2 regions of the Actinomadura sp. 21ATH genome follow, and region 1 is predicted to be linked to the other one. Evidence: riboswitches for the same ligand, from Rfam matches in the RefSeq annotation. Region 1 holds a riboswitch; the other holds the start of a gene.
The links. A riboswitch is a leader RNA that binds a small molecule or an ion and turns the genes downstream of it on or off. The one in region 1 is predicted to bind S-adenosylmethionine.
Positions count from the first base shown of each region.

Region 1 (15,526 bases):
GGCGATCTCGCCGGCGTCCAGGCCGTGCCGCAGGAGCAGGTCGAGGGTCTCGCGCTCGCGGCCGCGCAGCCCCGCCAGGGCGTTGTGGACCAGCTGCCGCGTCTCCAGCCGCCGCTCCCGCTCCTCGGCGCCGGCGAAGATGTCCTCGACCTCCGGCGCCTCGTAGCGCTCGGCCGGGCGGTCCGGGTCGCGCAGCCGGCGCATGCACTCGTTGCGGACGAGGGCGTACAGCCACGAGCGGAAGCGGTCCTGCTCGCGCAGCCGGCCCGCGTGCAGGTACGCGGCGAGCATGGAGTCGTGCAGCGCCCCGGCGGCCTGCTCCTGGTCGCGGAGCAGCGCGTGGCAGTAGTCGTACAGCCGGGCCGCGTAGCGGTCGAGGAGCTGGATGAGCGCCTCGGTGTCGTCGCCGGCGGTCAGCGACCTGGCCAGGCGCTCGTCGTCGGCGCGATCGGGACTGGGCCAACCGGAACTGGACCGACCGGACACATGGTCCTCCTGCGGGCTGGGAACGTCGGCCGTCCACCGGCCGAGGGAGCGAGAATCCGGGAGGGTGCCGCGGGTTCCTCGTCGTGCGGTGCCCCTGATCGGGGACTGCCCCGGAACGGATCCCCGGGGATGGGATCGGAGGCCCGACGGCCCCGCTCCCCGTCGGGCCTCCACAAGAAAGACGATCGGCCCCCGCGTCCGGTTGACACGGATGGGACAAGAATTCTCGGAGTTTTCCGGGCCGCCGGTGCGAGCTGTGAACGCGCAGGTCAGAGGGGTGCCGGCGGCCCGGATCGGGCTAGTTGCTGATGCGCCGCGACAGCATCTGCAGGAAGATCTTGGAGATCTCCTGCGGGGTCTGCGCGACCGCGGTGCCGCCGCCGGTGGCCTTGCCGATCTGCTCCAGCTCGTTGCGGTCGACGCCGGGGCCGAATCCGATCATGTTGACCTGGATCGGCTTGTTCGGGTCCTGCATCCGCTTCAGCCGGGCCAGCGTCTGCTTCAGCGTCGGCCCGTTCGTGTCGTCGTTCTTGCCGTCGGTGAGCAGCAGGATCGAGTTGACGAACTCCGGCTTGTAGGTGTCGCTCATCTTCTTGTACGCGGCCAGCGTGACGTCGTACAGGCCGGTGTCGCCGTCCATCTTCGGCTGCATCCGCTGCAACTGGGACAGCACCAGGTTGCGGCGGGTGATGGAGCCGATCCGCTCGCCGAGCGGGCCGATCGACACCGACTCCTTGTAGTCGATGTCGCCCTGCATCTTCGTGGAGAACAGCCACTGGCCGAGCTCGGTGTCGTCCGACATCATGCTCAGCCCGCCCTGCGACACCTGGGCGATCGCCTGGAGCCGGTTGGTGTTCGGGCCGACCCGCTCGGCCATGGACCCGGACACGTCGATCAGCGTCAGGATGCGCAGGCCCAGCGACAGCTTCGCCCACGACTGCATGACCTGCTCGACCTGGGTCGCCTTCGGCGCGGGCAGCTGCCGCGGCCGCGACGCGCTCACCCCGAGCTTCTCGTTGAACCCGTCCGGGGCCCTGCCGTCGGGCGAGCGGAAGCCCTGGGCGCGCACGTCGTTGCGCGTCGCCTCGGTGCCCATCGCCCGCTCGAACAGCCGGGCGGCCTTCTTCTTGGCGGCGTCGCCGGCGGTGATGTTCACCGGGTAGTCCATCGAGAGCGTGCCCTCGACCGGGTACAGCGCCACCGCCGGCTCGGCCGGGCCCCGCTTGTTGTACGACCAGAGCGCCTGCTCCGACGACAGCGAGATCGGCTGCTTGCCGGTACGGCCCTTGCGGAACAGGTCGAACTGCGCCTCGACCGTCGGCGTCGTGCTCTCCCGCACGGTACGGACGATCCCGGTGAAGATCGACTCGCGGTTGGGGTCGTTGGTCAGCAGCGTGCTGGTGACCATCAGCGCGCCCATCCCCGCGCCGTTGCGGACCGGGTCCGGGGTCATCAGCCGGACCGTGCCCGGCGAGATCATCTGGTTCTTGGTGACGCCGCCGCCCGCGGTGCCGCCGGCCGCCTTCAGCAGGTTGTCCCAGGACGGCGTGGCGGTGACGCCCTGCCGCTTGAGCTGGACGGCCAGCGTCTGCGGCAGGCCCACGACGATCGGGCTGCTGGCCACCGAGGTCTTGGTCGCCTGGATCGCCTGGCCGCCCTTGTCGGAACTGGTGACCATGGACGTCCACAGCGAGGTGTCCGGGATCCACACGTCCGGCCGCTGGTTGCCGCCCGTCGCCACGCCCTGCCCGGACAGCAGCGTCGCCACCGACGCGGGCTCGGACTTGGTGATGTTGGCCTTCACGCACTTGCCGTCCGACTCCTGCTTGGAGTCGTTGAAGCGGGTCGCGGCCTTGACGATGGCCGGGTGGATGTCGGGGGCCGTCGCCACGTTCAGCGTGATCGCGTCGTCGCCGCCGCAGCCGCCGCCCGTACCGGCGAACGCGTACACGCCGACGCCCAGCAGCACCGCCAGGCCCACGGCGCCGGCCATCGGGCCGATGAGCGCGGTCGCGCTGCGCTTCTTCTTGCGGCGCGAGCCGTACCCGCCGCTGCCGTAGTCGCCCGGGCCGTAGTCGCCGGAGCCGCCGCCACCGTACGGGCCGGACCCGCCGGAGCCGCCGCCGTAACCGCCGGAGCCGCCGGAGCCGCCCGCCCCGTACGAGCCGGAGCCGCCGCGGTACGGGCCGACGGGGCCGCCGTCGGAGCTGCGGATCGAGTCGTACTCGCCGTACCCGGAACCGGGGCTGGAGGCGGCGCCGTACCGGCCGGGGCCGGCCGCGCCGGGCGACTCGCCGGGCGTGGGCGCGCCGAGGGGGCCGGAGCCGGGGCCGTAACCGCCCGCACCGGCGGCAGCCCCGCCCGCGGCCGCGCCGCCGGCGGGCCGGCCGAGGCCGTAGCCGCCCGCGTCGGACGCGCCGGTGAACCCGCCCGCGCCGTACGCGGGCTCTTCGGGCGCCGGGGAGGGCGCGGACGGCGACTGCGGCCGCGGCACGAGCCATTCGGGCGCGCCGGCGCCGGGCTGGGGTGCGGGCCCCTGGCCCTGCCGCGGCCCGAACCAGTCGGAGGAACCGTCGTTCGCGGGGCCGAAGACGGGGGTGCCGGCCCCGCCCCCCGAAGGGTCGTTCCCACCGTCACCCGGCGAGCCCTCCGGGATGTCATTGCGATGACGACCGCTCACGACTGCCCTCGATTCACCAGAAACCCACGATGTTCCCCGGCACTGTAGTAGTACGAACGAGAGGTTACAAAGGACTCATTTCGGTTAATGCTGCAGGTCATGCGCTTGCAGCGGTAGGATCCGGCGGCTGTGGCGTGCTTCGTCGCCGTCCGTGCTCGTAGCGTCACGCGTCGGTGCGGCAACTCGCCACCCCCATCGATCGTCTGTAGGGCAGGGGACACCGGGGCCTGCGAGGGGATGCCGTGAGCGACGAGGACGCGCCGCCGGCCGGGGCCGGAGCCGGTGCCGAGAACAGGCCCGAGGATACGACCGGCCAGGTCGTGCCCGAGCCGAACCGGCCGGCCGCCGAGGCGCGGGCGACCGGCCGCGGCCGCTCCGCACTGGCGTGGGCCGGCGTCGCGGGCTGGGGCGCGTGGGCCGCGCTGCGGCTGGCCGGCGGCGACCGGATCCCGGGGATCGGCGCGCTCGGCGCGCCGCTGCTCGCGCTGACCCCGTACGTGGCCGCCGCCGCGCCCGTACCGCTCGCCGCCGCGCTGCTGCTGCGCCGCCCCCTGGCCGCCGCCGCGGCCGCTGTGATCATGGTGTCACTGCTGGTCACGGTGGTGCCGCGGGAGATCGGCGACGGCCAGCCCGCGGCCCGCGGACCGGCGGTACGGGTGCTCACCGCCAACGTCTTCTTCAGTGAGGCCGGCGCGGCCGAACTCGTCGGCCTCGTCCGCCGCACCCGTCCCGACGTGCTCAGCCTCCAGGAACTCACCACCGAAGGCGCCCGGAGGTACGAGCGCGCCGGGCTGACGGACCTGCTGCCCCACAAGTTCCTGGACACGCGCAGCGGCGCGGCCGGATCTGGCCTTTACTCCCGCCTCCCCCTGCGCGGCCTCCCCCCGCTCGCCGGAATGCGGATGGCCACCCCGCAGGCCGAGTTCACGCTCCCGGGCGGCCGCCGCGTGGAAGTGACGGCCGTCCACCCCACGCCGCCGATCGCGTCCCCCGCGTACGACGCCTGGCGGCACGACATCGCCGCGCTGCCGTCCGCCCGCGCCGCCGCGCCGCGCCCCGCCGGCCGGCGGACCGCGGCGGCCACGCCGCGGCCCGCGGACGGCGCGCCCGTCCGGATCCTGGCGGGCGACTTCAACGCCACCCTCGACCACGCCACCCTCCGGGCGCTGATCGGCCGCGGCTACGCCGACGCCGCCGACCGCACCGGGAACGGCCTGGCCCCGACCTGGGGCCCCGGCGGCGCCGGCCCGCCCCTCACCATCGACCACGTGCTGTTCGACCGGCGCGGCGCCGCCACCGCGTACGCCGTCCACGACCTCGCCGGTTCCGACCACCGGGCGGTGTTCGCCGCGATCCGGCTGCCCTGACACGCGGGTCCGCCCTGGTCACGGCAGAATCGGGGGATGGCCCGAATCGTTCCCGTCGCCGATCCCGGCGATCCGCGCCTCGCCGACTACGTCCGGCTGCGCGAGGTCAACCTGCGCAAGAGCCTGGAGGCCGAGCACGGGCTGTTCATCGCCGAGGGCGAGAAGGTCATCCGCCGCGCCGCCGGCACCGGCTACCCGGCCCGCTCGTTCCTGATGGCCCGGCGCTGGGTCGAACCGCTGTCCGACCTCCTGGACACCGTCGACGCTCCCGTGTACGTCGCCGACGACGCCGTCGTGGAGGCCGTCGCCGGATTCCAGGTCCACCGCGGCGCGCTCGCGTCCATGCGGCGGCTGCCCGTACCGTCCGTACGGGACACCGTCGCCGGCGCGCGCCGCATCCTCGTCCTCGAGGACCTCGTCGACCACGCCAACGTCGGGTCGATCTTCCGCTGCGCCGCCGCGCTCGGCATCGACGCCGTCGTCCTCTCCCCGCGCTGCGCCGACCCCCTCTACCGGAGGGCCATCAAGGTCTCCATGGGCGCCGTCTTCGCCATCCCGTACGCCCGGATGGCCGACTGGCGCGCCGGACTCGGCGAACTGCGCGACGAGGGCGGCTTCACGCTGCTGGCCCTGACACCCGACCAGTCCGCCGTACCGCTGGACAAGGCGACCCTCGGCGACCGCGTCGCGCTGCTCCTCGGCGCCGAGGGCGATGGCCTGTCCTCCCGCTGGCTGAACGAGGCCGACGAACGCGTCTGCATCCCGATGAGCGGCCGCGCCATGGCCAACGGCGTCGACTCCCTGAACGTCGTCGCCGCCGCGGCCATCGCCTGCCACGGACTGATGCGCGGCTGACCTCGCCCGCCTACTTGCCGATCACTTGCTGAACAGGCCCTTGCGCGGGCGGCGGTGCTCGCCCTTGGGACGGCCCGTCCGCGTGGCCGCGCCGGCCCGCCCGCGCCCCCGTACCGCCGGGGCCGGCCGCCGGCCGAGCCGCAGCTGCGTGAGCAGCAGCGAGAACGCCACCAGCAGCGCCGCCAGCCACGCGATCTGCGTGCTGGCCATCCGCTCGAACGTCAGATCCTGCGCCACCGGAGCCTTGTTGTTCTGCAACCGGCTCTCGGGAGTCGGCACCGACTGCGGCGCCACCGAAGGCGTCGCGATCGGCGGCAGCGCCACCTGCGGACTCTGCGCCGCGGCCGGCGGATTGAACGACCCGTTCGGCGAAGGCGGCGTGTAAGAACTACCCGACGACCCGGACGACCCGGACGAACCACTGCCGGACGACCCGCTGCCCGAGGACCCGGAGCCCGACCCGGACTTCTTGTCGTCGTCCTTCTTGTCCGGCGACTTCGTCTTCGTCGGCGTGGGCTTGGGCTTGGTCGGCGTCGGACTCGGAGTCGGCTCCGTCTTCAGCGGCGTGTAGGTCACCGAGCTGGTGGCGACCTTCTGCTCCGGGAGCTCGGAGACGATCGTGAACTTCACCGTCACCGTGGCCTTCGCCTTGATCGTGTCGGACACCTTCACGGTCGTGACGGGCACCGCCGCGGTCTCGTCCTTGACGAGCTCCTCATCGAGCGAGCAGCCTTCCAGGCAACTGCCGGAGTACTGGACGTCGGCGCCCGCGGGATCGACGGTGACCTGGATGTCCTTCACCTTCACGGCCGCGACGGCGCCGTTGAGGGCCTGGACGCTCGCCGCGATCTCGACGCGGGTACCGGCCTTGACCGTCTTGGCGGCCGGGACGGTCAGCTCCAGGGCAGGTTTGATCTCCCCCTCGACGGGGTCGGCCTGGACCTGGGCCGCTCCGGCGGCGAGGATCGCCGCCGTGCTGAGACCGATGAAGATCGGTTTGCCTGCCGATCGGGAGAGCACAGCCCCAGCACCTCCGTCGCGCCGTTCGCGTCATCGTTGAGCGCCGGGGCACGTGTACCCCGGGATCGTCGCAGAAATCATGCGAACACGGATCCGTGGGGCAAAGCAACCCCATCGCCAGGATCCTACGTGATCACATGAACCGTTCCTGTAGATCTTCGATCTCGGTTCGCGGCGCCCACGTCTGCCAGACGCCCTGGTCGATGCGGTCGAGGCCGAGGCGTTCGGCGACGGGGGCGCGGCCGCCGGTGTACTCGACGCGCAGCCAGCCTTCGTGCTCGCCCACGATGGCGAACGGCTCGCCGCGCCAGGAGCACGTCGTACGGATGTAGCGGAGGCTCTCCACCTCGGAGGCGGGGACGACGCGCCGGAAGCGGCCCGGGCGCAGTTCCTCGAAGCCGTCGGTCGGCTCCGGCGTGTACAGCCGGATCTCGCCGTCCGCTCCGGGGGACGCCTCGAAATCGCGGCCGAGCCAGCGCGCCACGTAGCCGTCCCGGATCACTTCGCCACCTCCTGGCCGTCCCAGTCGTCCTGCCGCCCGCCACCGGTCTCGGGGCGCAGCCAGGCGAGCCGGTCCGGGTCGTACATCGCCACGAAGCGCTCGGTGCCGTCGAGGGCGAGGTAGTACATCTCGGCGCCGAACGGCAGCCGGACGCTGTCGACCTTGTACTCCCGGATCGAGCCGGCGCTGCCCGGCGCGAACCCGCTCCCGTGGAACGGCGCGCGCTCGATCACCCAGCCGGACTCGCCCCAGGCCGCCAGCTCCTCCTCGGTCTGGCCGCCGAACGGCACGCGGTAGAGGCTCGGGCAGTACGCGGGCCAGCGGATCACGTGCACGCCCTCGTCGCCGGGCTGGAACGGCGCGTCCTCGTACAGCAGGCCGAGCGTCTCGTACAGCTGCATCGGCGTCTGGAGCTCGGCGACGTCGGACGTCGGGTGGACGAAGCCGCCGACGCGGTCGTAGCCCTGCTCCAGGTACCAGGCGACGTGGTGGTGCGGGACCACCTTCTGCATGATCGTGGGCTGGGCGACCCGGTCGCCGTCGGGCTCCGGCAGCGGCGCGACCGGTTCGGGGCGGTCGGGCGGGCGCATGTGCCGGAGCGGCTCGGCGGACTCGGGCCGCGTCTCCGGCTCGGCCTCCGGTTCCAGGTGCGGTTCCGCGACGAGGCCCGGCGCGGGCCGGTCGTCCTGCGGCGGGACCGGCGGGAGGTCGGTGACCGTCGCGTCCGCTGCGGGAGCGGGCGCGGGACGCTGGGACGGCGGCGGCGTCGGCACCTCGGGCCGCGGCTGCACCAGCCCGACCCGGACGGCCCACTCGCTGAGCGCCAGCACCTGGTCGCCGCGCAGCGAGGCGCCGATGCGGGTGCCGGGGTTGAGCAGCATCGCCCAGTCGGCGTGCGGCCAGGAGCCGATGAGCTCGCGGAAGTCCGCGTACACGAACCGCGACTCCGGCAGCACCTCGCGCAGCCGGACGAGCGAGGTGAAGACCTGCACGGCGTGCTCGCCGCGCAGCGCCGCCTCCCAGCGGAACTCGCGCTGGACCGGGGTGACCTCCAGCGGCGCGTCCTCCGGGATGGGCACCAGGACGTTGGCCGCGAGCAGCACGCGCAGGAACGCGTCGGAGTCGCCGGCGAGCGCCGCCTCGTACAGCTCCTGGTCGATGCGGTTACCGGGCTCGAACTCGGCGTCGGCGGGACGTTCCGGCGCGGGCTCCGGCCGTTCCGGGACGGGCCCGGCGACCGGTGCGGAGGCCGGTTCGGGGGCCGGGGCGGCGGGCTCGTCGGCGCGGATCGGCTCCGTGGGCGTCGGCGGTGCGGGCGCGGGTGGCGCGGGTGGCGCGGCGGGTGCCGGTGGCGCGGGGGCCTCGGCGGTACGGGCTGCGGCGGCGAGCGACCGGACCTGCTCGCCCGGCATCGTCGCGTCGATCGGCGTGCCGGGGTTGAGGACCAGCGTCCACTCGGCGTCCGGCCAGGCGGCCGCGATCTCCTGGAGGCTGGGCATGACGAACCGCGACGACCCGATCGCCTCGTTCATCCACTTCAGCGACGTGAACAGCTGGATCGCGACGGTGCCCTGCACGGGGACCGGCCGCCACGGGAACTCGGGGTCGTCGGGGGCGATGCCCCACGGCGTCTCCTGCTCGGCCGGGACGAGGACCTGCGAGCCCAGCAGGATCTGGGCGAACCCGTCGGTGTCGCGGCGCAGCGCCGCCTCGAACAGGCGCTGCTCGACGTCGTTCTGCGGCTCGAAGCCGTCCGACATCCGGCGGGCGGCGCGCTGGTCGGCCCAGGTGGCCAGGCCGGGCAGCTGCTCGGCCAGGATCGTGCCGCCCGCGGGCGAACCGGAGTTGATCGCCAGCGCCCGGCCGTCGCCCGGCCAGTAGCGCAGCACCACGGTGAACGGCAGCTTGATGAAGTCGGTCCCGGCGCCGGTGGTGGCCGCGGCCTCGACCAGGCGTTCCGGCGAGGTGAACACCGGGATCACCGTCGTGCCGTCCACCTCCCGGGTCTGCCACGGGAAGCCGGGCCGGCCGGGACGCAGCGTGTAGTCCATCTCCTCCGGCACCGGCAGCAGCACCTCGGCGTCGGCCAGCGACTGGAGGAATAGGTCGTGGTCGTTGTTGGCGGCGGCGCGCAGCAGGGCGCGCTCGACGTCGTTCGCCGGCTGGAACTCGGGCCGGCGCTCCTCCTTGCGAGGCAGCTCCTTGTGCTGGCCGTGGAGCTCCTCCCACTGCGCCGGCTCGTCCGGCGGGGCCGGGTTGTCCAGGCGCGTGACGTCGGCCTTGGGCGGCGTCGAGGTGTCGGCGCCGAGCGCGGCGGCGACCCCGCCCTCGGGCGGCCGCGACCCGCCGTCGGCCGGCGGGCGCGGCGCGACCGGCACGTCGGTGTCCGGCTGAGCCTGCGACGCCGCGTGCCTGCCGGGCCGGTCGTCGTGCGGCGCGGACGGCAGCGGCATGCCGCGCGTGGCGTCCGGCGGCGGCCCGTCCGGGACGCCCGGCACGGCGGGCAGGTCGCTCGCGGTCACCGAGGGATCGCCCGCCCCGGCGCCGGCGGCGTTCGGCGGCGCTTCCGGGAACGGCTGCGGCGCCCCCGGCACGGCACCCCGCTCGTCCGAGGGCACCTGCGGCCCACCCGGCCCGTGGTCGGGAACGTTGGGCGGCGCGTCCTGGAGAGGCTGCGGCTGCGCGGCGCCTGGGCCGTTGTCGGGGAGGTTCGCGGGCGCGTCCTGGACGGGCCGCGGGCCCGTGGCCCCCGGACCTTGGAAGTCAGCGGGTGGCTGCGGGCCGCCCGGGCCGTTGTCGGGGAGGGGCGAAGGCCCGTCCTGCACAGGCTGCGGGCCTGCGGACGGCGGGCCTTGGAAGTCTCCGGGTGCCTGCGGGGCGCCCAGCCCGTGGTCGGGGACGTTGGGCGGCGCGTCTTGGAGGGGCTGCGGCTGCGGGGCCCCCAGCCCGTGGTCGGGGATGCCGGGGGGCACGTCCTGGACGGGCGGCGGGCCCCCGAAATCCGCGGGCGGCTGGTGGGGGAGTCGCGGGTCGCCTGGTGCGGCGGGTTCCGGGACGCCGGGGGTCTCGTGCTCGTGCCGCGGCGCGCCGGGCAGGGCACCCGTCGCGTCCGACGGCGGGTACGGCGCACCGCCCGGGGACGCGTCCTGGTACGGGTGCGCGCCGCCGGGGGCGGGCGCCTCGTGCGGGTGCTGGGGCGGACCCGCGGGCGGCGGGCCCGCGGCGTTCGGCGGCTGCTGCGGCGGGCCGCCGGGCAGCGGGCCGGTGGCGTTCGGCGCCGGCTCCGGTGCGCCGGCCGGGAGCGCGCCCGTCGCGTTCGGCGACGGCGGCGGCTGAGACGGGCCGGCCGGCAGCGGGCCCGCGGCGTTCGGCGACGGCCGCGAAGAGTCGGCGGGCAGCGGGCCGATCGCGTTCGGCGGCGGCTGCGGCGGGTCGGCGGGGAGCGGGCCGGTCGCGTTCGATGACGGCTGGGGTGCGGCGGCGGGGAACGGGCCCGTGGAGTTCGCGGACGGCTGCTGCGGAGCGCCGCCGTACGCCGGGGCCTGGGCCTGCGGGTACGCGGATACGGGCGGCTGCACGCCGTGGTCCGGCGCGTCCGGGGTACGGCGGCCGGCCATCGGGGGACGGGCGTCGCCGTCCGCGACCTGCCTGATGAACCACGCCGGCAGCCGCGCCTCGATCGGCAGCACGGCGCCGCCGGTGCCGGGCATGGGCACGTCGACGGCCAGCCACCACCGGGCGTCCGGCCAGGTCTCGGCCAGGTCGGTGAACCTGAGCCGCAGGTAGTGCCGGTACGCCGGGCCGAGGCAGTCGCGCATCGCGGCCGCCGAGGTGTAGGCCAGCACGTGCGTGCGGCCGTCCTCCTCCTGGACCGGCCAGCTCGGCCGCGCCTGGTCGGCGAGGACCTCGTCGGCCTGGGCGGGCGGTACGGGGATCACCAGCTCGCTGCCGGCGAGGAGGCGGAAGTACGCCTCCTGGTCCCCGCTCCGAACCGCCTCCTGCAGCCGGCGCTCGAGTTCCGACGTGGGTCGCCACGCGTCGGCCACGGTCGCCACCCCCTGTTTCATCCCGTGCCGCCTTCATCCCGGGTCCGCCGGTGAACCCGGCGGAGCCCATCCTGCCCGTCCCGGGCCCGGTGACCGGGCTCTTGACTTGCAAGTTACGGACCCGGCCTACGCTACATGGGCGAACAGGGCCAAAGTGCCCCCACCGGCGGCCCGTCCACGAGGGGACCGTGACCGCGGCCGCTACCCTGCCCGCCGCTCGCCCGCCGCTCCGGCCAGCCGCCGGAGCGCGTCCAGCAGCCGGTCGACGTGCTCGTCCTCCGTCCCGATACCGAAGCTCGCGCGCACCGCCGACTCCGCCTCCCGCCCGGCGCCGCCGAGCAGGTGCCGGACGAAGGGGTGGGCGCAGAACCTGCCGTCCCGGACGCCGATGCCGTAGGTCCCCGACAGGGTAAGCGCAGCGTCCCGCGCGTTCCAGCCGTCCACGACGAACGACAGGATTCCCACTCGCGGGACACCCTCGCCCCAGAGGGTGAGTTCGCGCACTCCCGGGATGGCGGCGACGCCTTCGCGCAGCTTGGCGAGCAGGCGCTCCTCGTGCCGGACGAGCGCGTCCCAGCCGGTTCCGGCCAAGGTCTCGCAGGCGGCGGCGACGGCCAGCGCGCCGAGCACGTTCGGGGTTCCGGCCTCGTGCCGCTGCTGCGCGTCGGCGGACCAGCGGGTCGCGGCGCCGCGCCCGGTGACCGCCGCGCTCGCGCCGCCGCCCTTGAGGTACGGGCCGGCCGCGCGCAGCCAGTCGGACCGGCCGGCGAGCACGCCCGCGCCGAACGGCGCGTACAGCTTGTGCCCGGAGAACGCGACGTAGTCCAGGCCCAGTGCGTCCATGTCCAGCGGCCGGTGCGGGACGAGCTGCGCCGCGTCGACGGCGATGCGGGCGCCGTGCGCGCGGGCGGTGGCGGCCAGCTCCGCGATCGGCCAGATCTCGCCGGTGACGTTGGACGCGGCGGTGACGACGAGCAGCCGCGGCCCGGCCGGCGCCTCGCGCAGCGCGCGGTCCGCGGCGGCGACGGCCTCCTGCGGGCTCGCGGGGGCGGGCAGCCGCACGGCGCGCTTCCACGGCAGCAGGGACGCGTGGTGCTCGGTCTCGAAGACGACGGCGGTGGTCCCGGGCGGCGCGGCGTGCGCGAGGAGGTTCATCGCGTCGGTGGTGTTGCGCGTGAACACGACCGCGTCGCGCTTCCACGCGCCGAGGAAACCGCGCACGGTCTCGCGCGCGTTCTCGTACGCCTCGGTGGTGACCTGCGATGCGTACCCCGCGCCGCGGTGCACGCTGCTGTAGTACGGCAGCGCGCGCGTGACGGCTTCCTGCACCGACTCCAGACAGGGCGCGCTCGCGGCGTAGTCGAAGTTCGCGTACGGGACGCTGCCGCCGCCGTCGAGCGGGACGGCGGCGCCCGCGCCGATCACGCGCGGGAGATCGCGCGGGGCGGTAGCGTCGGCGTTCCGCCGCGGCCGTACGGGCGCGGCGGTCGATGCGGAGCCGGGCGCGGGAACGGCCGCGTGCGTGGTCGCGGGACGGGTGGTGGTGAGCGATGCGGTACCGGCGGGAGACATGCGTGGCCCTCCTCGGGGATCCAGGGATCCCGTGCGGCCTGCGGCCGGCAGGAAGGCGGGATCCGCGCTTGCCGGTACGCGGTCGCGCCCGGCCAGGTCCTCACCCGGGGCACCCCATCGCGGACGAAGGGTTGCCGGCCAGCAAGCCGGGGCTTGACGCTGGCGCTCATGACCTAGTGCGGAATCATATGCCAAGACCGACGGGGACGAAATGGGAGGGTGCGATGCGACACGGGGCCGTCCGGGCGGTTCGGGTGCTTGCCGCGGGTGTGGTGGTGCTCGGCGCCTCGGGGCTGCTGACCGGCTGCGGGCTGCTGGGCGGGGGCAACACCGACCAGATCTGCGCCGACACCAAGAAGGCGTTCCAGCAGTACATGACGCAGGTGCGGAGCGTCTCGGCGGCCGACCCCGGGCAGTGGAAGCAGCCGACCGAGCAGCTGGCCGGACGCATCGACGGGCTGGCGGGCAAGGCCGAGGACGCCGCCCTGAAGAAGGCGCTCAAGTCCGAGGCGGACGGCCTGCGCAAGGCCGCCGCGAGCATCGGTACGGGCGACGCCGCGCAACTCAACGGCGTGATGACCGGTACGCCGCAGCGCATCGGCAAAGCCTGCGCCTGACGCCGGGCAAGGGCGGCGGCGGGGCACAGGCCAAAGGGAAGGGGAAGGGCCCGGCGATCTCGCCGAGCCCTTCCCCTTTCTCCTTCTCGCTCTCCTACCGGCCGGCGGTTCGGCGTGGCCGGGCGGGCGGCTCAGCCGTTGCCGCCGCCGCCACCGCCACCGTTGCCGCCGCCTCCGCCGCCGCCGCCGGGCGGACCGTCGCCTCCGCCGCCCCCGTCACCGGGGTCGCCCGGGTCGCCCGGGTCGGGCGGCAGCGGGATCTCCGGATCGTCCGGCCCGTCCCCGGGAGGCGGGTTGCTCGGCGTCTCCGGCTCGTCGGAGTCCGGCGGCCGCTGCGGCCCCGGCCGCGTCGGCGTCGCGTCGCCGGTCTGGCCGGGCTGCCGGCCGCTGTAGCCGCCGGGCGTCGACGACGGCGACCCGAACGACTCGGGCGACAGGTTCTCGATGTTGACCGCCTGCGACATGAAGCCGCGCCACATCTGCGCCGGGAGCTGCCCGCCGTACGAGCCGTACCCGGGGATGTTGAGCGGCTTGCCGTCGCTGCGGAACATCGCCACCGTCGTCGCCATCTGCGGGATGAACCCGTTGAACCAGATCGCGCGGCCCTCGTCGGTCGTACCGGTCTTGCCGGCCACGTCGCGGCCGTCCGGCAGCTGCGCGCCCGTACCGGTGCCCGCGCGGACCACCTGCGACATCGCGTACGAGGCGTCCCTGGCCACCTGCGGGCTGAAGACGCGCTCGCCCTTCTCGCTGAACTTCCGGGTGTGGTCCTCGCCGTCGGTGACCTGCTTCACCACGTACGGCTCGTGGTAGATCCCCTCGGACGCGAACGTCGCGTACACGCCGGCCTGCTGGATCGGGTGCGCCGACACGACGCCCAGCGGGAACGTGACCGCGGTGTTCGCGCCGTTGGCCGTGAGCTGCTTCTTGGTGTAGCCGAGCTTCTCGGCCATCGCCGACACCTTGTCGAGGCCGATCTTCTGGCCGATGTTGACGTAGGCGGTGTTGACCGAGTTCTGCGTGGCGCCGACCAGGTTGACGTAGCCGTAGCTGCGGCCGCCGTCGTTGGGCACCCGCGCGCCGTTGTAGTACTGCGGCGAGGAGCCGTCGACGGTGTCGTACAGCTTCATGCCGTCGTCGAGCGCGGCGGCCAGCACGATCGGCTTGAACCCGGACCCGGCCTGCGCCCAGTCGCCGAACGTGCTGCTCAGCGCCTCCTGGAGGTAGTCGCGGCCGCCGTAGAAGGCCACCACCTGCCCGGACTTGGGATCGACCGACACCATCCCGGTACGGATCTTCTTGCTCATCCCGGCCGGGACGCTGGAGGTGACGGCGTCCTTGGCCGCGTCCATCAGCCGCTTGTCGAACGTGGTGGTGATCTTCAGCCCGCTGCGGTTGATCTCGTCCTCGCTGTAGCCGCGGCGCTCGATCAGCTCCTTCTTGGCCACATTGACCATGTAGCCCTTCTGGCCCTTGAGCACGTCGGTGATCTTCTGCTTGACGGGCAGCGGGAACGCCATCCTGGACGCCTCGGCCTGGGTGAGCGCGCCGTTCTCGACCATGTTGCCGACCACCGAGCGCCACCGCTGCTCCACGTAGGCGCGGTTGTCGCTGCGCGGCTCGGCGAAGTTGCTCGGCTGCTGGATCGCGGCGGCCAGGTAGGCGCCCTGCGCGGGGGTCAGCTGGCTGACGTCCTGGCCGTAGTACGCCCGCGCGGCGGCCTGGACGCCGTACGCGTCACGGCCGAAGTAGATCGTGTTGAGGTACTGCTCCAGGATCCAGTCCTTGGGCTTCTCCCGGCCGACCTTCAGGGAGACCATGATCTCCTTGAGCTTGCGGGTGACCGAGCGCTCCTTGCCGATGCCGCCGTAGTAGTTGCGGACCATCTGCTGGGTGATGGTCGACCCGCCCTGCAGCTGCTCGCCGGTGGCCGTGGACCAGAACGCCCGCATCGTGCCGCGGACCGAGACGCCCGGGTCCTCGTAGAAGCTCTTGTTCTCGGCGGCGATCACCGCCTCCCGGACGCCCTCGGGGATCTGCTTGATCGGCACCGCGTCCCGGTTGACACCGGTCTTGGCGATCACCGTCTTGCCGTCGGCGTAGTAGAACGTCGGCCCCTGCGCTACGGCCTCCTCCTGGGGGGAGGGGACCGGCGTGAAGAGGTACGCCACCCCGAACCCGACCACGCAGAACCCGATGAACCCGAGCAGGACGAACAGCGCCCGCCGCGCGTACCGTGCGGGCCTGCTGCGCTCCTTCTTCCCCTTGCCCCTGCCGTTGGACGACTTCCCGCCGCCACCGCCGCCGTGCTTGCCGCCGGCCTTGGCGGTGCCGGTCCCGGCGGCCGCCGCTGCCGCCGCCGGGAGGGCGGCGGTCTCGTC
Region 1 covers NZ_JBGNUR010000003.1:246,855-262,380, reverse strand. Annotated here, with positions in the region: gene ACA361_RS13525 (RNA polymerase sigma factor) at 1-486, opposite strand, end outside; gene ACA361_RS13520 (substrate-binding domain-containing protein) at 785-3,166, opposite strand; gene ACA361_RS13515 (endonuclease/exonuclease/phosphatase family protein) at 3,409-4,533, shown strand; gene ACA361_RS13510 (TrmH family RNA methyltransferase) at 4,570-5,388, shown strand; gene ACA361_RS13505 (hypothetical protein) at 5,410-6,408, opposite strand; gene ACA361_RS13500 (hypothetical protein) at 6,542-6,910, opposite strand; gene ACA361_RS13495 (SseB family protein) at 6,907-10,977, opposite strand; gene ACA361_RS13490 (aminotransferase class V-fold PLP-dependent enzyme) at 11,158-12,528, opposite strand; SAM riboswitch class IV at 12,588-12,702, opposite strand; gene ACA361_RS13485 (hypothetical protein) at 12,753-13,145, shown strand; gene ACA361_RS13480 (transglycosylase domain-containing protein) at 13,277-15,526, opposite strand, start outside.

Region 2 (15,526 bases), on a different contig from region 1:
GCCGAGTAGTGGACGAAAACGTCCCGGCCGCCGTCCACCGCGATGAAGCCGTAGCCCTTGTCCGCGTTGAACCACTTGACTGTGCCCTGCGCCATTTACCTGAACCTGCCGCTCGTCCCGTGGCCCCGGCCACGGTTGGTGCGGGCCCCGCCCCTTCTATCGCGAGGTCCGGCGACCAGGGGCCGCGTACGCGCGCGGTCAGCGGGGACCGTGCCGGGCGCGGCGTGATCGGGGTCGACCATATAGGCGGCCTGTGAGGGACGACAGCCCTTATGACCGAAGACCGGACGGCCGGTAATGGTCACGATCGGAGGCGTGCACCAGGGGAAGCACTTCTTCCTCCAGTCGCCGGGATATGTGTGACCCGTAGCGCTTCTCCAGTCGGTTCCTGGCGCGTACGAACCGTTCCGCCGCCTCTTCGAGGGAGAGCGGTAGCGCTTCGATTCCGAGGGGTTGCAGAAGGTGGTGGCTCATCTTCAGGAGTTCGCCGCGCACACGGTCGGTCATGCCGTGGTGACGCTTACTGACGAGCCACAGTGTCCAGTCCCAGAAGTGCGCGTTCATCGCCGGAAGGGTGTCGGGGCCGACGCGCCAGGGCGGATTCCAGCTGCGCGGTACGTCCGGGAAGATGAGGTCGACCTTGACCGGGCCGGGAAGGACGAGCAGATAGCTTTCGGCGTCGCCGAGCGGGTCCCATTGCGCGGCGAGGGGTTCGTACGGCGCGACCAGTCCCGGCAGGTCGGCGGCCACTTCTCCGAAGTCCTCGGCGGTGACGTGAAAGTCCCAGTCGGACAGTTCGGTGGCGGTGCCGCGCGCGCGTGACCCGATGAGTTCGACCCGGTTCACGCCCGGGTGCGCCTCAACCGCCTCCGCGATATCCTCCGCTGTCCCCATGCAAAACCTCTTACCCGGGCCTAGCAGGGCAAAGCCCCCTTTTCCCGGCCTATACGGGAAAAGGGGGCTGGAAGCGCGCCGGATCAGCCGCCGGCGACCGCCGGAATGATCGACACCTGGGCGCCCTCGGGCGTCGCGGTGTCGAGCCCGTCGGCGAACCGGACGTCCTCGTCGCCGACGTACACGTTCACGAAACGGCGGATCTTGCCGTTGTCGTCCAGGACGCGCGCCGCGATCCCGGGGTGGTTGGCCTCCAGGTCCGCCACCACCGCGCGCAGCGTCGCGCCCTCGGCCTTCACCTCCGCCGCGCCGCCGGTCAGCGGCCGCAGGATCGTCGGGATCCGCACGGAAACGGTGCTCATGCTTCTCGCTCCAAGATGCTGGGTCGGTCTGTCGTACGGGCGGTTCGTCAGGCGAGTCCGGCGGCCCGGAACGCCTCCAGCGAGGGCGCGATGTTCGCGCCCGGCGCCACCTGCGAGGCGATCGCGTCCAGGGTCTTGAGCCCGTCGCCGGAGTTGATGATCACGGTCTCGGCGGACGGGTCGAGCGCGCCGCTCCTCACCAGCTTGCGCAGGGTCGCGACGGTGACGCCGCCGGCCGTCTCGCCGAAGATGCCCTCCGTGCCCGCCAGCAGGCGGATGCCCTCGACCACTTCCGCGTCGGTGACGTCCTCCACCGCGCCGCCGGTGCGCCGGACGACGTCCAGCACGTACGGGCCGTCCGCCGGGTTCCCGATGGCCAGGGACTTGGCGATCGTCGACGGCTTGACCGGCCGGACGACGTCGTGCCCGGCCTTGAACGCCGCCGACACCGGGTCGCAGCCCGCGGCCTGCGCGCCGAACACCTTGTACGGCTTGTCCTCGACCAGCCCGAGCTTGATGAACTCCTGGAACGCCTTGTCGATCTTCGTCAGCTGGGAGCCGGACGCGACCGGGATCACGATCTGGTCGGGCAGCCGCCAGCCGAGCTGCTCGGCGATCTCGTACCCGAGGGTCTTGGAGCCCTCGGCGTAGTACGGCCGGACGTTGACGTTCACGAACGCCCAGTCCTCCTGCTCGCCCGCGATCTCCGAGGCCAGCCGGTTGACGTCGTCGTAGTTGCCGTCCACGGTGACGAACGTGCCGCCGTACACCGCGGTCGTGATGATCTTCTGCTGCTCCAGGTCGGACGGCACGAACACCGCGCTGCGGATCCCCGCGCGCGCCGCCGCCGCGGCGACCGCGTTGGCCAGGTTGCCGGTGGACGGGCAGGCCAGCACCTTGAAGCCCAGCTCGCGCGCCGCCGCCAGCGCCACCGCGACCACGCGGTCCTTGAACGAGTGCGTCGGGTTGCCGCTGTCGTCCTTCACCCAGAGCCGCTCAAGCCCGAGCGACTCGGCGAGGTGGTCGGCCCGCACCAGGCGGGTCAGCCCCGGCTCGGTGTTGGGCGTGCCGGCGACCGACGCGGGCACCGGCAGGAGCCCGCGGTAGCGCCAGATGTTGCGCGGCCCCGCCTCGATGGCGGACCGGGTGACCCCCGCGAAGTCGTACGCGATCTCCAGGGGGCCGAAACACTCTTCGCAGGCGTAGAACGGGCCGAGCGGGCGGCTGTGGCCGCACTCGCGGCAGACCAGTGCGGTCGCGGGCCCGAGGTCGGGGGCGTCGGTGCGGTGGGTGTCGTCGGCAGGCGTGATTGCCATGGAGCGAGGCCTTTCTCCCCATCTTTCCTGTGCCACCTTGGTCACAGGCCGGAGTTGGCACCATCTCCTGGCCGGCCTCGCAGGATCGCGAGCGCGTGAGCCAGGTGGTTGCCGGGGCTTCGTCGGGCCGGTCCCTCCACCCCTCTGGATGAGCGTTATGAAGTTGTTCAGAGGCTGGGCTGGAAGACCGGCCCTAGGCCGCTGTGCTCCCTGCACCCCTCTGGATGAGCGTTATTAAGTTATGTACGTCACGAAGTATCGCGCCGTATGCGTGACTTTACATGATCTGACCGGTTGCCGGACAGCCGGGTCTCGCCGTTTGAGACGTTACCCACCCCACTACTTGATCATTCTTGCGGGCTTGTCCCGGTCCAGGCGGGTTCCTATCGCCGCAGGTCAGGCGACCGTACGGCACCGGGGCGGGCCCGGCGGAACGTGCCGCGGCGCGGGGGCGGCGGCTCCGTCTCGCTCTGGGTCGGGTCCAGGAAGACGTGGCGGACCAGGGGGACGCGCTCCTGGAGGCGGCGGTCGATGTCACCCGCGATGTCCTCGGCCTGGTCGGCGCTGATGTCGTCGGAGAAGTGGACCTTGGCGGCGACCAGGACGTCGTCGGGGCCGAAGTGCATGGTGAACAGCTCCCCGACGCCGGTGACGCCGGCGGTGACGGAGATCTCCCTGCGGATCTCGCGCTGCACGTCCGGCGCCACCGACTGGCCGATCAGCAGGCTGCGGCTGTCGCGGCCGAGGGCGAACGCGACCACGACCAGGAGCAGGCCGATCATGACGGAGGCGAGGCCGTCCCAGAACGCCGAGCCGGTGATCTCGCGCAGCGCCAGCCCGGTGGCGGCGAAGACCAGGCCGATCATCGCGGCGCTGTCCTCGAACAGGGCGGCCTTGAACGTGACGTCCGGGGTCTCGCGGACGTGCTCGACCAGCCCCTGGCCGTTCTCCCGCGTCTCGCGGCGGGCCTGCGTGTAGGCGCGCACCCACGAGGTGCCCTCCAGCACCGCGGCGATCCCGAGGACGGTGAACGCCAGCCAGACCTGCTCGCCGCCGCCGACCTCCTTACCGGTGATCGTCAGGATCCCCTCGAAGATCGAGTAGCCGCCGCCCGCGACGAAGATCCCGAACGCGGCGAGCAGCGACCAGAAGTAGCGCTCGTTGCCGTACCCGAACGGGTGCCGGCGGTCCGGCGGCCGGGCGCTGCGCCGCAGCGAGGCGAGCAGGAAGCCCTGGTTGAGGGTGTCGGCGACCGAGTGCGCGCCCTCGGCCAGCATCGCGCTCGACCCGGAGAGCACGCCCGCCACCAGCTTGGTGATCGCCAGGATCAGGTTGGCGGTCCCCGCGACGAGGACCGTCTTGGTGGTCTCGGCTCTGCTCATCCGCGCTCGGTACCCGCGGACCTCCCGGCTAACCGGGGCCATGGCCGCACACGGATCCCCGCGCGCCGCGGGGATCCACCGGAATTCACCCGGGTCACTTTGATGCGCCCCGATCCCAACTGAGACCCTGCCGGTATGAGCCAAGTGCTGCTGGCGTCCAACCGGGGTCCGGTGTCGTTCGCGCGGGCCGATGACGGCGCGCTGACCATGCGGCGCGGGGCCGGCGGGCTGGTGTCCGGCCTGGCCGGGGTCACCGGCGCCGGCGGCGATCCGGGCGGCCGGGGCGTCGCGGCCGGGACCGTACCGGCCGGGGACGGGGACCGGGACCGGGCGCCCGACGTGCTGTGGGTGTGCGCGGCGCTCGGCGACGCCGACCGGGAGGCGGTGCGGCGGGCCCCCGACGGGCGGCTCGACCTGGCCGGGCACGACATCGGCGGCTCGGCGGTGCGGATGCTCGACATCCCCGCGGCGACGTTCCACCGCGCGTACAACGCGGTCGCCAACTCGACGCTGTGGTTCGTCCACCACCTGCTGTACGACACGCCGCGGGCGCCGCACTTCGACGCGCGGGCGCGGCGGGACTGGCAGTCGTACGAGGCGTACAACGCGGCGTTCGCGGACGCACTGGCACGGGACGCGGCGAGCGGCGCCAAGGCCGCGGTCCAGGACTACCACCTGTCGCTGGCGCCGCGGATGCTGCGCGACCGCCGCCCGGACCTGAAGATCGTCCACTTCTCGCACACGCCGTGGGCGCCGCCCGAGTACTTCCGGCTGCTGCCCGACGACATCGGCGAGCAGATCCTGGACGGCATCCTGGGCGCCGACCACGCCGCGTTCCTCACCGAGCGGTGGGCCGAGGCGTTCCTGGACTGCTGCGGCGCGCTGCTGCCCGGCGCGAAGGTGGACCGCGCGGCCCGTACCGTCGCCCGCGGCGGGCACGTCACCACGATCGGCGTGTACGGGCTCGGCGTCGACGGGGACGCGCTGCGCCGCCGGGCCGCGGAGCCGGACGTGGCCGACCGGGCGCGGGCGCTGCGCGAGCAGGTCGGCGACCGGCAGCTGATCGTCCGGATCGACCGGACGGAGCTGTCCAAGAACATCGTGCGTGGCCTGGCCGCGTATCGGGAGATGCTGGTCAACCATCCCGAATGGCGCGGCCGGGTGGTGCAGGTGGCGTTCGCGTACCCGTCCCGGCACGACCTGCCGGAGTACCGCGCCTACACCGAGGCGGTGCGGGAGGCGGCGGCGCGGATCACCGAGGAGTTCGGGACGCCGGACTGGGACCCGCTGATCCTGCATGTGGCCGATGACTACCCGCGCTCCCTGGCCGCGTACGGGATGGCGGACGTCCTGCTGGTCAACCCGATCCGCGACGGGATGAACCTGGTCGCCAAGGAGGGCCCGGTCCTGTCGGGGCACGGCTGCGCGCTCGTGCTGTCGCGGGAGGCCGGCGCGGCCGCGGAGCTCGGCGAGGACGCGCTGCTGATCAACCCGTACGACGTGTCGCAGACGGCGGAGGCGCTGCACCAGGCGCTGCTGATGCCGCGCGAGAAGCGCGCCGAGCGGTGCGAGCGGCTGTCGGCGGCGGCGACCGCGATGCCGCCCCAGCGTTGGTTCGCCGAGCAGCTCGCCGCCCTCGACTGACGCCCGCTGCGTCCGGCACGCCCCGCTGCGTCGACTCGTGGCGTGTCCGCCTCCGAGGCCGCGCGTAAGCGCGCGACATGCCACGAGTCGACGCAGTGGTCGGACTGTCAGGAGGAGGCCGGGTAGCGGTCGGGCTCCAGGAGGCTGCGGACCGGGTTGGGCTCGTAGCGGCGCTGCCAGCGGTCCTTCAGTTCGGCCTTGCGGTGGGCTGCCTTGCGGTGGGCGGCGACCTTGGCGAGGTGGGCGAGCCGCGCGGCCCCGGGGCGGGCGGCGATGTCGCTGGGCTCGTAGCCGTACTCGCCGAGGCGGTCGCCGAACGCGGCCTCCGCCAGCCCGATCTCCCACGGCTCCAGGCGCTGCGCCCAGGACCCGATGCGGCTCCGGCTGACGGCCGACCGGGTCCGGTCATGCCACTTCTTCTGCTTCGGCACGGTCCGTTCCGCGATGTCCTGGGGCTCCAGCATCGCCGGGTCGAAGTCCTCGCCGAGGAACGCGCACAGCCGGATCAGCTCGTCGGCGGGGTCGGCCACCAGCCGCTCGTACTGGAGCTCGTAGTACGTGTCGGGGCCGAGCCGGGTCGCCAGCCGGTGGCCGATGTCGATGGACTCCCGCCAGGCGCTGACGGCGTGGTAGATGTCCTGCTTGTACCAGGGCATCTCCAGCAGGGAGGCGACGCAGTCGCGGCCGTCCCGGATGAGATGGACGAACTGCGCGTCCGGGAACATCCGCAGCAGCGTCCCCACGTGCTTGGAGTAGCTGGGCCTCTTGTCGCCCCAGCGGGCCCGGCCGAAGCGGCGGGCGTACGCGCGGAACACCAGGCCGACCGCCGAGCCCACCGTCGGCGGCCCGGCCTCGATCTCCTCGGCCACCTCCGCCGCGTCCAGGCCGAGGTCGTGGAACTTCGTCGCCTTGCGGCCGGTGATCCACTCCGCCAGCGCGCGCCTGTTGTCCCTGTCCGTCAGGTCACCGAACTCGCACCTCGCCAGATAGGCCGGAACCACGAAGCGGGTCTCGGCGGGGATCGCGATCCGGCGGTGCGAGTGCAGCATCAGCTGCAGCAGCGTCGTCCCCGAGCGCGGGCATCCGATCACGAACAGCGGCCGGCCGGGCGCGCCGCCCGGCTCCGCTTCACTAGCTGGTGCCATGCACGGCATGCTGGCCGACACGCCGACGGCCCGCCCCCCGGCTGGGCGCACGCTTGCCAACGCATTGCCGATGCTTGAACGCCGCCGACCTGCGGCATTCCGCTCCCTGTACCGCCGCGCCGCGCGGCGGGGCGGCTCAGGTGTAGGACTCGCCCAGCGTCTGGCGGACCTGCTTGCGGGCCTCGTGGATGCGCGACTTGACCGTGCCGAGCGGCAGCTTGAGCTGCTCGGCGATCTCGGCGTACTCCAGCTGGGACACGTCGCGCAGCACCAGCGCCTGGATGAGGTCCGGCTTGCGGGCCTCCAGGTCCTCCATCGCGTCCAGGATGTCCACCCGGGAGCCCGCGATCACGCTCGTCCGGCGCGGGTCGGGACGCTGCTGGGGCAGCTCGCCGGCCTGCTCCACCGAGCGGCGCTTGAGCGACCGGTACGTCGAGCGGGCCGAGTTGGCCACCACGACGTGCAGCCACGTGCTGAACCTGGACCGGCCCTCGAACCGGTGGATGTTCCGCGCGACCTGCAGCAACGCGTCCTGGCACGCCTCCTCGGCGTCCTGCCGGCAGGGCAGGAAGCGGGAGCTGTGCCGCAGCACGTCGGGCTGGATCTTGCCGAGCAGCTCGTTCAGGGCGGCCTGGTCGCCCTGGGCGGCCTTGACGGCCAGCTCCTCGGTTCTCTCATCGAATGCCATCGCCGTGCCCCATGCTCGCTCGCGCACACTCCCCGTTTGTTGGGCATGATACGGGAGTGTCCTTCCCTCCAAGCGTCGGCCGTTACCGAATCGATCGGGTCCTCGGGTCGGGGGCGTTCGCGTCCGTCCTGCTGGGCCATGACGAGGCGCTCGACTCGCAGGTAGCCATCAAGGTCCTGTCCGGCAGCCTCCTCGACGACCTCGACGTGCGCAATCGCTTCCTGGAGGAGGCGCGGATCCTGCGGCGGGCCGATTCGGCCCGGCTGGTCCGGGTGCACGACATCGGGGAGCTGCCCGACGGGCGGCCCTACTTCGTCATGTCGTACGCCGACCGCGGCACCCTGGCCGACCGGATGCGCGAACGGCCACTTCCGGCCGCAGAGGCCATTGCGCTCGCCGAGGAGATCGCGTATGGCGTCGAGGTCATCAACACGCTCGGCGTCATCCACCGCGACCTCAAGCCGTCCAACGTGCTGTTCCAGTCGGCGCCGGACGGCGGCGAGCGGCTGCTGATCGCCGACCTCGGGCTGGCGAAGGCGCTCGCGCACGCGTCCGGGGCGTTCACCCTCCCGGTCGGCACGCCCGGGTACATGTCGCCCGAGCAGGCCCGCTTCGGCGGCGGCCTGGACGTCCGGGCGGACGTGTACGGGCTGGGCGCGCTCACCTACCACATGCTGACCGGCCGCCCGCCGGGCCCGCCGCCGGTCAAGGAGCCGCCGAGCGCGCTGCGGGACGATCTGACGCCGGCGTTCGACCAGGTCGTGCTGCGCGCCCTGGAGACGGAGCGGGAGAAGCGCTGGCCGACCGCCGAGGCGTTCGCCGAGGCCCTCGCCACCCTGCGCCCCACCATCGCCCCCGCCGCGGAGCCGTCCCCCAAGGACCCGCCCGTTCCCCAGGGGCCGCCCGCCCCGCAGGGGCCCTCCGCCTCGCAGGGGGCGGTGGCTTCGCAGGGCGGTCCGGCGCCGACGCCGCCGGATCCGCACTCGTACCGGCCCGGGCAGCGGGCTTCGCGGGAGCCGCAGGCGGTGGAGCCCGACCAGACGATCCAGGACCACTTCTATCCGCAGTCCGCGCCCGCCCGCTCGCAGGCCGGGCCGCCGCCGCCGAGTCCCGTACCGCCGGGGGCGGGCGGCGGGCCCGGGCGGCCGGGGCCGCCGCCCCGCCAGGCCGAGCCCGAGCCGGCGACGATGGAGGACCGGCCGGGGCCGGAGGGCGTGCGGCGCGCGCCGGAGATGCGCGTGCCGCCGGGCGGGCGGCCGCAGGCGCCGCTCGACGCCGACCGGACGATCGTGGACCATCCGGCGGCCGGGTACGCGGCCTCTCCCCCGCCTCCCCCGGCGGGGGCCGACGACCGTACGATCGCCACCCCGCCGCTCCAGGGGGTGGGCCCGCCCGGCCCTCCGCCGCCTCCGGGCGACGAAGGGAAGACGACGGTCCTGCCCGCGCAGGGTCCGGGCCAGGGGCCTCCTCCGCCGACCGGTCTGCAGCCCCCGCAGGGCAAGGGCGGCGGGTTCAAGGACCGGCTCAAGAACGTCAAGCTGCCCGGCCGTTCCGGCGCTCCCTCCCAGGGCGGCCAGGGAGGTCAGGGCGGCGGCAAGAAGAGCATGACGCCGCTGATCATCGCCGCGGCGGTGCTGTCGGTCGCGCTGATCGGCGGCCTGGCGCTCGGCACGCTGCTGTCGGGCGGCGACGAGAAGGAGCGGCCGGAGCGGCCGGCCGTGCCGAAGGACTTCGTGCAGCTGGCCGACGCCAGCGGCAAGATCCGGGCGGCGGTGCCGAAGGTGTGGCCGAAGGGACAGGAGCCCACCTGGACCCCGTCGACGGTCGGGCTGGCCGACGCGCAGCCGCGGCCGGTGCTGCGGGCCACGCCGAGCGTGAACGGCTTCCTCGGCAACGGCCAGACCCCCGGCGTCTTCATCGGGCTGACCACCGACGCGGCCGGGAACAAGCTGCCGCCCGCCGGTGCCGCGCAGCACCCCCAGTGCACGAAGGGGAACCCGGAGAACTACACCAGTCCCGACAAGGCGCTGACCGGCACCATCACGCGGTACACCGGGTGCACGGTGGGTACGCCGACGGTCGTCGAGGTCGGGCTGCGCGACAAGGGCGGCAAGTTCGGCGCGTGGATCCGTATCAAGGAGAACAACGGCCGCGACGCCACCAAGGACATCCTGGACAGCCTCAAGCTCGCCGCTCCCTGACCTGGCGGCAGGCGCCCCTCGCCCTCCGATCCCCCGGTGCGTCGCACCGGGGGAATTTTTTGTTGCATCGCGACTGTTCCCGATATATCGTTGATGTATCGCAACCGATCTTAGAAGGAGAACGCGATGAGGTACGGATGGAACACTCCCACCGAGGAGCGCCCGCGGCGCGGCGGCCCGTTCGGCGGCCCCTGGGGCGGCGGACCCGGCCCGTGGGGCCCCGGGCACCGCGGCGGCCCGCGCGGCCGCGGCGGTCCCGGCCGGCGCACCCGGCGCGGCAACGTCCGCGCCGCCCTGCTGGCGCTGCTGAACGAGCGCCCGATGCACGGCTACGAGATGATCCAGGAACTCGACGAGCGCACCGGCGGCGTCTGGCGCCCGAGCCCCGGCTCGGTCTACCCGACCCTGCAGATGCTGGAGGACGAGGGCAACGTCACGAGCCGTGAGGACGCCGGCAAGCGGCTGTTCGAGCTGACCGACGCCGGCCGCGCGGAGGTCGCCCAGCAGGCGGTCGCCCCCTGGGACGAGGTCACCGCCGGCGCGGACGAGAACGCGCTGCGCGGGCGCGAGGCCATCGCGCAGCTCATGGGCGCGGTCCACCAGATCGCGACCGTGGGGAGCGAGCGGCAGAAGGAGCGCGGGCTGGAGGTCATCAACGACGCCCGGCGCCGCCTCTACAACATCCTGGCCGACGACCCCGAAGCCGAGTGACCGGCACCACCGGCGTCCGCGCCGGCGCAGAGCGAACGCCCCGGAGTCCCGCGACCCCGGGGCGTTCCGCCGTTCTCAGCCCGGGAACGGCGCCCGCTTGGCCAGCTGGTCGGCCATGTAGAGCTGCTTCCAGATGTAGAGCCGCAGGTCGTCCCGCCGGATCCGGTCGCTGACCGGCACCTCGACCGTGGCCCGGACGAGTACGGACGCGCCGGGCGGCAGGTACGTGTCGCCGCCCTCGCCCGCGGCCGGCGGCTCGCCCGCCAGCCGCCGGACGACCGCGCTCCGGATCGGCGGCGTGCACATGTCCTCGGGCACGCCCGCCTGCCACATGCACCGGCCGCGCGCCTGCTGAGCGACCAGCGTCCGCTTGAGGAACACGTCGCCGGGGAAGTCGAGCAGCACCCGCCCGCCGGACGGGTTGGTCAGCACGTAGTCGATGTAGGCGGCCCTGCCCCCGGTCGCCCGCGCCTGCCCGCCGCCGGTGAGGCCCCAGGTCACGGCCGCGATCCGGTAGCGCGAGCCGTCGGCCGTACCGACCTCGACCGGCGTGCCGGTACGCGGGAGCCGCCCGTCGACCTCCGCGGACGTCCCCTTCGTCTGCGGGCTCGCGGGCACCCCCGGCTCGTTCCCGCCGGGCCACAGCAGCGCGGCGCCCCCACCGGCCGCCGCGAGCACGGCCGCCGTTCCCAGCACCGCGATGCCCGTCCGGCGGCGGCGCCGCGGCGGGCGGCCGCCGTACGGCCGGTACTCCCCGGGCCGGCCGCCCGGAACGCGACCGCCCGGAACCGGCTCGCGGCCGCCCGGACCCCGGGCACGGCCGCCGCGCGTGCCCAGGCGGACCTGCACCCCGCTGGTCTCGCGGGCGCCCAGCGGCCCGGACGGGCGGGCGTGCTGCGCAGGCGGGACGATCGGACGGCCGTCCCGCCGCCCGGCCCGCCCGCCCGGCCCGCCGCGCCCGCTTCCCGGATCCGTGTCCATGTCGCGCTCCCCCTTCACGTCACCCGCCGGATCGTGCACAGTCTCGCGCAAGAGAACTCTTCACCCGCACGGACCCCGGCGGTAACGCACGATTCGCCAATTGGCCGGGACGCTCTTGTCCGGATACGACAAATGCCTACACGGCGTTCACGGCCGGTGGCGGTCCGGTCAGGAGGGCGGGGGGAGCAGCTCCTCCAGGAACGCCACCACCCCGGCGGGGCCGTCGACGACGAGGTCGGCGCGGGCGGCGAGCTCGGTCACCTCGGCGGAGCCGCTGCACAGCTTGACGCCCGGCACGCCGGCGGCGCGCAGCTCGTCCACGGCGTCGAACGCCGCCAGGTCGCCGAGGTCGTCCCCCGCGAACAGCAGCGCCGAGGGGCGGCCGCCGTCGCGTTCCGCGACGAACGTCCGCAGCGCCATGCCCTTGTCCATGCCGGGCGGGCGCAGTTCGAGGACGAACCGTCCCGGCTCCACGACCAGGCCGGTGCGTTCCGCGAGCGCGCCGAGGATGCTGCGCAGCCGGTCGAGCGCGACCTGCGGCTCGGCGCAGCGCCGCGTGTGCACGGCGAGCGCCAGGCCCTTGTCCTCGACGTACGCCTCGGCGGGCGCGCCGGAGACGCGGAGGATCTCCGGCAGCTTCGCGCGCGCCTCGGCCACGCCCGGCGGCGGCTCCGGAACGGTCAGCTCGCCGGAGTCCCAGCGCTCGCGCCCGTACTGGCCGAGGACGACGAGCCCGTCGATGCCCGCGAAGCCGCCGTACTCGACCGCCACGGCGGCGGGCCGGCCGGTGACGATCACCAGCGCGCCCACCTGGGGCGCCAGCCGGGCCAGTGCCGGCGCGGCGCCGGGATGGGCCCGGGCCGCCGCGGGGTCGTCGACGATGGGGGCGAGCGTGCCGTCGAAGTCGAAGCCGAGCACGGCCCGGGAGGGTTCGGCGCGGATCGCGTCGAGGCCGGCGGCGCCGCCGGGGGTCAGGGAAGGGAGAGGGTTCACCTGACCAATGGTGGTCACCTCACGGCCGGATGCCGAGGCGGCGCGCGGCACGCTGCCGCTGTCGCTGCGTCCGCATCCGGCGCAGCCGCTTGACCAGCATCGGGTCGTGCTCCAGCGCCTCGGGCCGGTCGAGCAGGATGTTGAGGAGCTGGTAGTACCGCGTCGCCGACATGTCGAACATCTCGCGGATCGCCTGCTCCTTGGCTCCGGCGTACTTCCACCACTGCCGCTCGAAGGCGAGGATCTGGCGGTCGCGCTCGGACAGGAGGTCGGCCGGGAAGGCGCCGTCGTCTTCCAGGCCGTCGTCGTTCACCGGTCGCAGGGCTGAGCCATCGTTCATGCCTCCGTCCTGTCGAGGGCCGTCACCGGGGGCGTGTGCCTCGGGCATGAGGTCCCCTCTGTGGTTACTAGTCCCGGCTCGTCCGGGTTCGGCGTCGCCATGCTACGCGTCCCCGCGGACATCGTCCGGCGGTTCCCGAGGAACGGCACCCAGGGGGCTCTGGACGGCCGCGGTGCCGCCCCACGCTCTCGCACGGGCGCCCCGACCGTCCCCCGCCACGCCGCTGGAACCCTGAGGCGACGTTCCGCGTTGAAACATGTAGCGTGCATGCGTTCATCCGTTTGTACGCTACCGACACCACCGGCCTCGGACGGGAGACCATCGGAATGACCAGCGAGAACGACCCGGCGGGCGCGCGGGCCGCGGACTTCCCGGACCCGTCCGGCGGGCCGCAGGACCCGGTGCTGGCCGACGTCTCGCTCGCGCTGTTCCACCTGCGCCGGCTGTGGGCCAAGCCCGACCTGATGAAGCGGATCCGCGCGCAGACCTCCGCCGGCCCCGGCGGCCGCCCGCTGCAGATCTCGAACCTCATGGTCGTGCACGCCGTCGCCGGCCTGAGCGCCGCGGCCGACACCGAGGTCACCGTCGGCGCGGTCGCCGAGCGGCTGGAGATCGACCCGTCCACCGCCAGCCGGCTGGTCGGCCACGCCATCGAGGCCGACCTGGTCTCGCGCCGCCCGTCCCCGGTCGACGCCCGCCGCGCCAACCTCGGGCTGACCGACGCCGGCGTCCGGGTCAAGCAGGTCGCCGACCGCTTCCGCCGCGACTACCTGGACGAGCTCATGACGGGCTGGACCGCCGCCGAGCGCGCCGACTTCGCCCGCCTCCTCACCCGCTTCGCCGAGGCCGCCGCCCGCGCCCCCGTGGACCCGGACGGCGGCATCGACAAGATCTTCGAGGAGGCGGGCGCCCCCGCGGCGGAGCGCCCGCGGAGCGAGGACGCGCCCTGACGGGCCCGTCCGGGGCCGCCCCCGGACGGGCCTCGGCTCCCGCCCACGGCCGCTCAGCCGTCGTAGCGGAGCGCCGCCAGGCGGGCCTGGTACTCGTCCTCGTCGATCTCGCCCTGGGCGAAGCGCTCGGCCAGGATCGTCCGGGCCCGCCCCGCCGGGTCGGACGCGGCGGCCGCCGCCGCCGTCTGCGCCGTCCGGCGGCGCAGCAGGTAGAACGCGCCCACCGCCACGGCCACCCAGAACAGCCCGAACGAGATCGGGAACACCGGCCACCACGCGGGGCCGTCCACGGGGCCGCCCTCGTTCCACGGCCCCGGGTGCGCCAGCGCCGCCGTCATCGTCGCCAACATGGTCATCGACCTCCTCTTTCGCGGATGAGTCGATGCTCGGCGACGGGTCCGGGCCGCGTCGTCGTACGGCCGGAGACTCCCGCGCTACGCCCGCCGGAGTAGCGGGCGCGGGCCGTTCACCACCACGGGGGACGGTAGTCGTCCGGCTCCTCCACCCGCTGCCGGGGCTCGGGCCGCTCGGGCTCGGGCGACCGCTCCCGAGGGGCGGAGTAGTCGTCGTCCAGCGAGCCCTCCAGGGCACTGCGGCGGAACCGCTCCCACTCCTCGTCGTCGATGACGGTGTAGTTGGGGTCGCCGGCGGCGTACCGCCCGCCGTTCACCTGCGGCGGCGGGGGCGGCGGGCCGCCGTTGAGATCGCCGAACGAGTGCCCGGCACCGGAGGACCCCTGCGGCGAGTGACGCTCGGGCACACCCGCCACGCCCGGCGCAGGCACGGACGGCACGCCCGGCGCAGGCGCGGCGGGCGCGGACGGCGCAGACGGCGCGGGCGGCGCAGGCGCGGACGGCGCGGGCGCGGAGGGCGCGGCGGGTACGGGTGGCGCGGCGGGTGCGGGCGGCGCGGCGGGCTCAGGGGGCGCGGGGGGCGGGGATTCGGGGGCGGGGGGCGGCCACGGCGACGTCTGCGGCTGCGGCTGCGGCTGCGGCTGGGGCGGTGCCTGCGGCGGCGGGCCGGAGTAGACGTCGTTGCTCTGCCACAGCGGCGCGTTCACCGGGGCCACCGGCGGGACGGGCGGCGCGGGCGGCGCGGTACGGGTCGCCGTGGCGGCGGGCGTGCGCGGCGTGCCGAGGCCGTAGTCGGCGACGGCCCCGTACTCCCCCTGCCGCTCCCCTCGCTCGCCGTAGGCTCCGTACTCGCCGTACTCGCCGTCTTCCTCGTAGTCGTCCTCCGGCCTGCGGCGCTGCCGCCAGCCCAGCAGGACGCCGACCACGACCAGGAACCCGCCGCCGCCGAGCACGGCCGTCAGCAGCATCCCGCCGCCGTCCTCCTCGACCTCGGCGTACGGGGCCGGCGGCTCGGTCGTCCGGGTGGCCTGCGCGGCGGGCGCGGCGGCCGCCCGGTTGATCCTGCTCGCCGCGGCCAGCGCCCGTACCGCGTCCAGCGGGCCCGTGCAGGTCGCCGACCCGGTCGGGCGGCGCGGCGCCGCGCCCTGCACCAGCGCCTGCCGCACCTCCTCCGGCCGCAGCCTGGGGTACCGCGCCCGGATCAGCGCGGCCACACCGGCGACGATGGCCGAGGACGGGCTGGTGCCGGTGCCGACGACGTACCCGTTGCTGGAGTCGGCGCTGACGATCTCCACGCCGGGGGCGCACACGGCGACGTACTGCCGCCGGTTGCTGTCCTTCCAGAGCTTCAGCCGCCGGTCCAGCGCGCCGACCGCGATCACGCCCCGGTACGCGGCGGGGTAGTTGTTGCGGTTGGGCCCGGCCCCGTCGTTGCCGGCCGAGGCGATCAGCACCACGCCCTTGCTCAGGGCGTACCGGATCGCGCTCTCCTCGCTGGAGCTGCCGTCGTAGAACAGCCGGCCGCCGCCCAGCGACATGTTGATGATCTGGGCGCCGTGGTCGACC
Region 2 covers NZ_JBGNUR010000009.1:4,678-20,203, forward strand. Annotated here, with positions in the region: gene ACA361_RS24805 (cold-shock protein) at 1-95, opposite strand, end outside; gene ACA361_RS24810 (nucleotidyltransferase domain-containing protein) at 271-894, opposite strand; gene ACA361_RS24815 (MoaD/ThiS family protein) at 978-1,256, opposite strand; gene thrC (threonine synthase) at 1,304-2,572, opposite strand; SAM riboswitch class I at 2,588-2,727, opposite strand; gene ACA361_RS24825 (cation diffusion facilitator family transporter) at 2,956-3,954, opposite strand; gene ACA361_RS24830 (trehalose-6-phosphate synthase) at 4,090-5,598, shown strand; gene ACA361_RS24835 (sulfotransferase) at 5,706-6,743, opposite strand; gene ACA361_RS24840 (RNA polymerase sigma factor) at 6,880-7,431, opposite strand; gene ACA361_RS24845 (serine/threonine-protein kinase) at 7,488-9,632, shown strand; gene ACA361_RS24850 (PadR family transcriptional regulator) at 9,759-10,343, shown strand; gene ACA361_RS24855 (hypothetical protein) at 10,419-11,324, opposite strand; gene otsB (trehalose-phosphatase) at 11,493-12,317, opposite strand; gene ACA361_RS24865 (DUF3263 domain-containing protein) at 12,337-12,657, opposite strand; gene ACA361_RS24870 (MarR family winged helix-turn-helix transcriptional regulator) at 12,984-13,607, shown strand; gene ACA361_RS24875 (SHOCT domain-containing protein) at 13,661-13,963, opposite strand; gene ACA361_RS24880 (S8 family serine peptidase) at 14,074-15,526, opposite strand, start outside.
Region 2: it holds a riboswitch for S-adenosylmethionine, as region 1 does, so the genes downstream of both, thrC (threonine synthase) here and ACA361_RS13490 (aminotransferase class V-fold PLP-dependent enzyme) in region 1, are expected to answer to the same signal.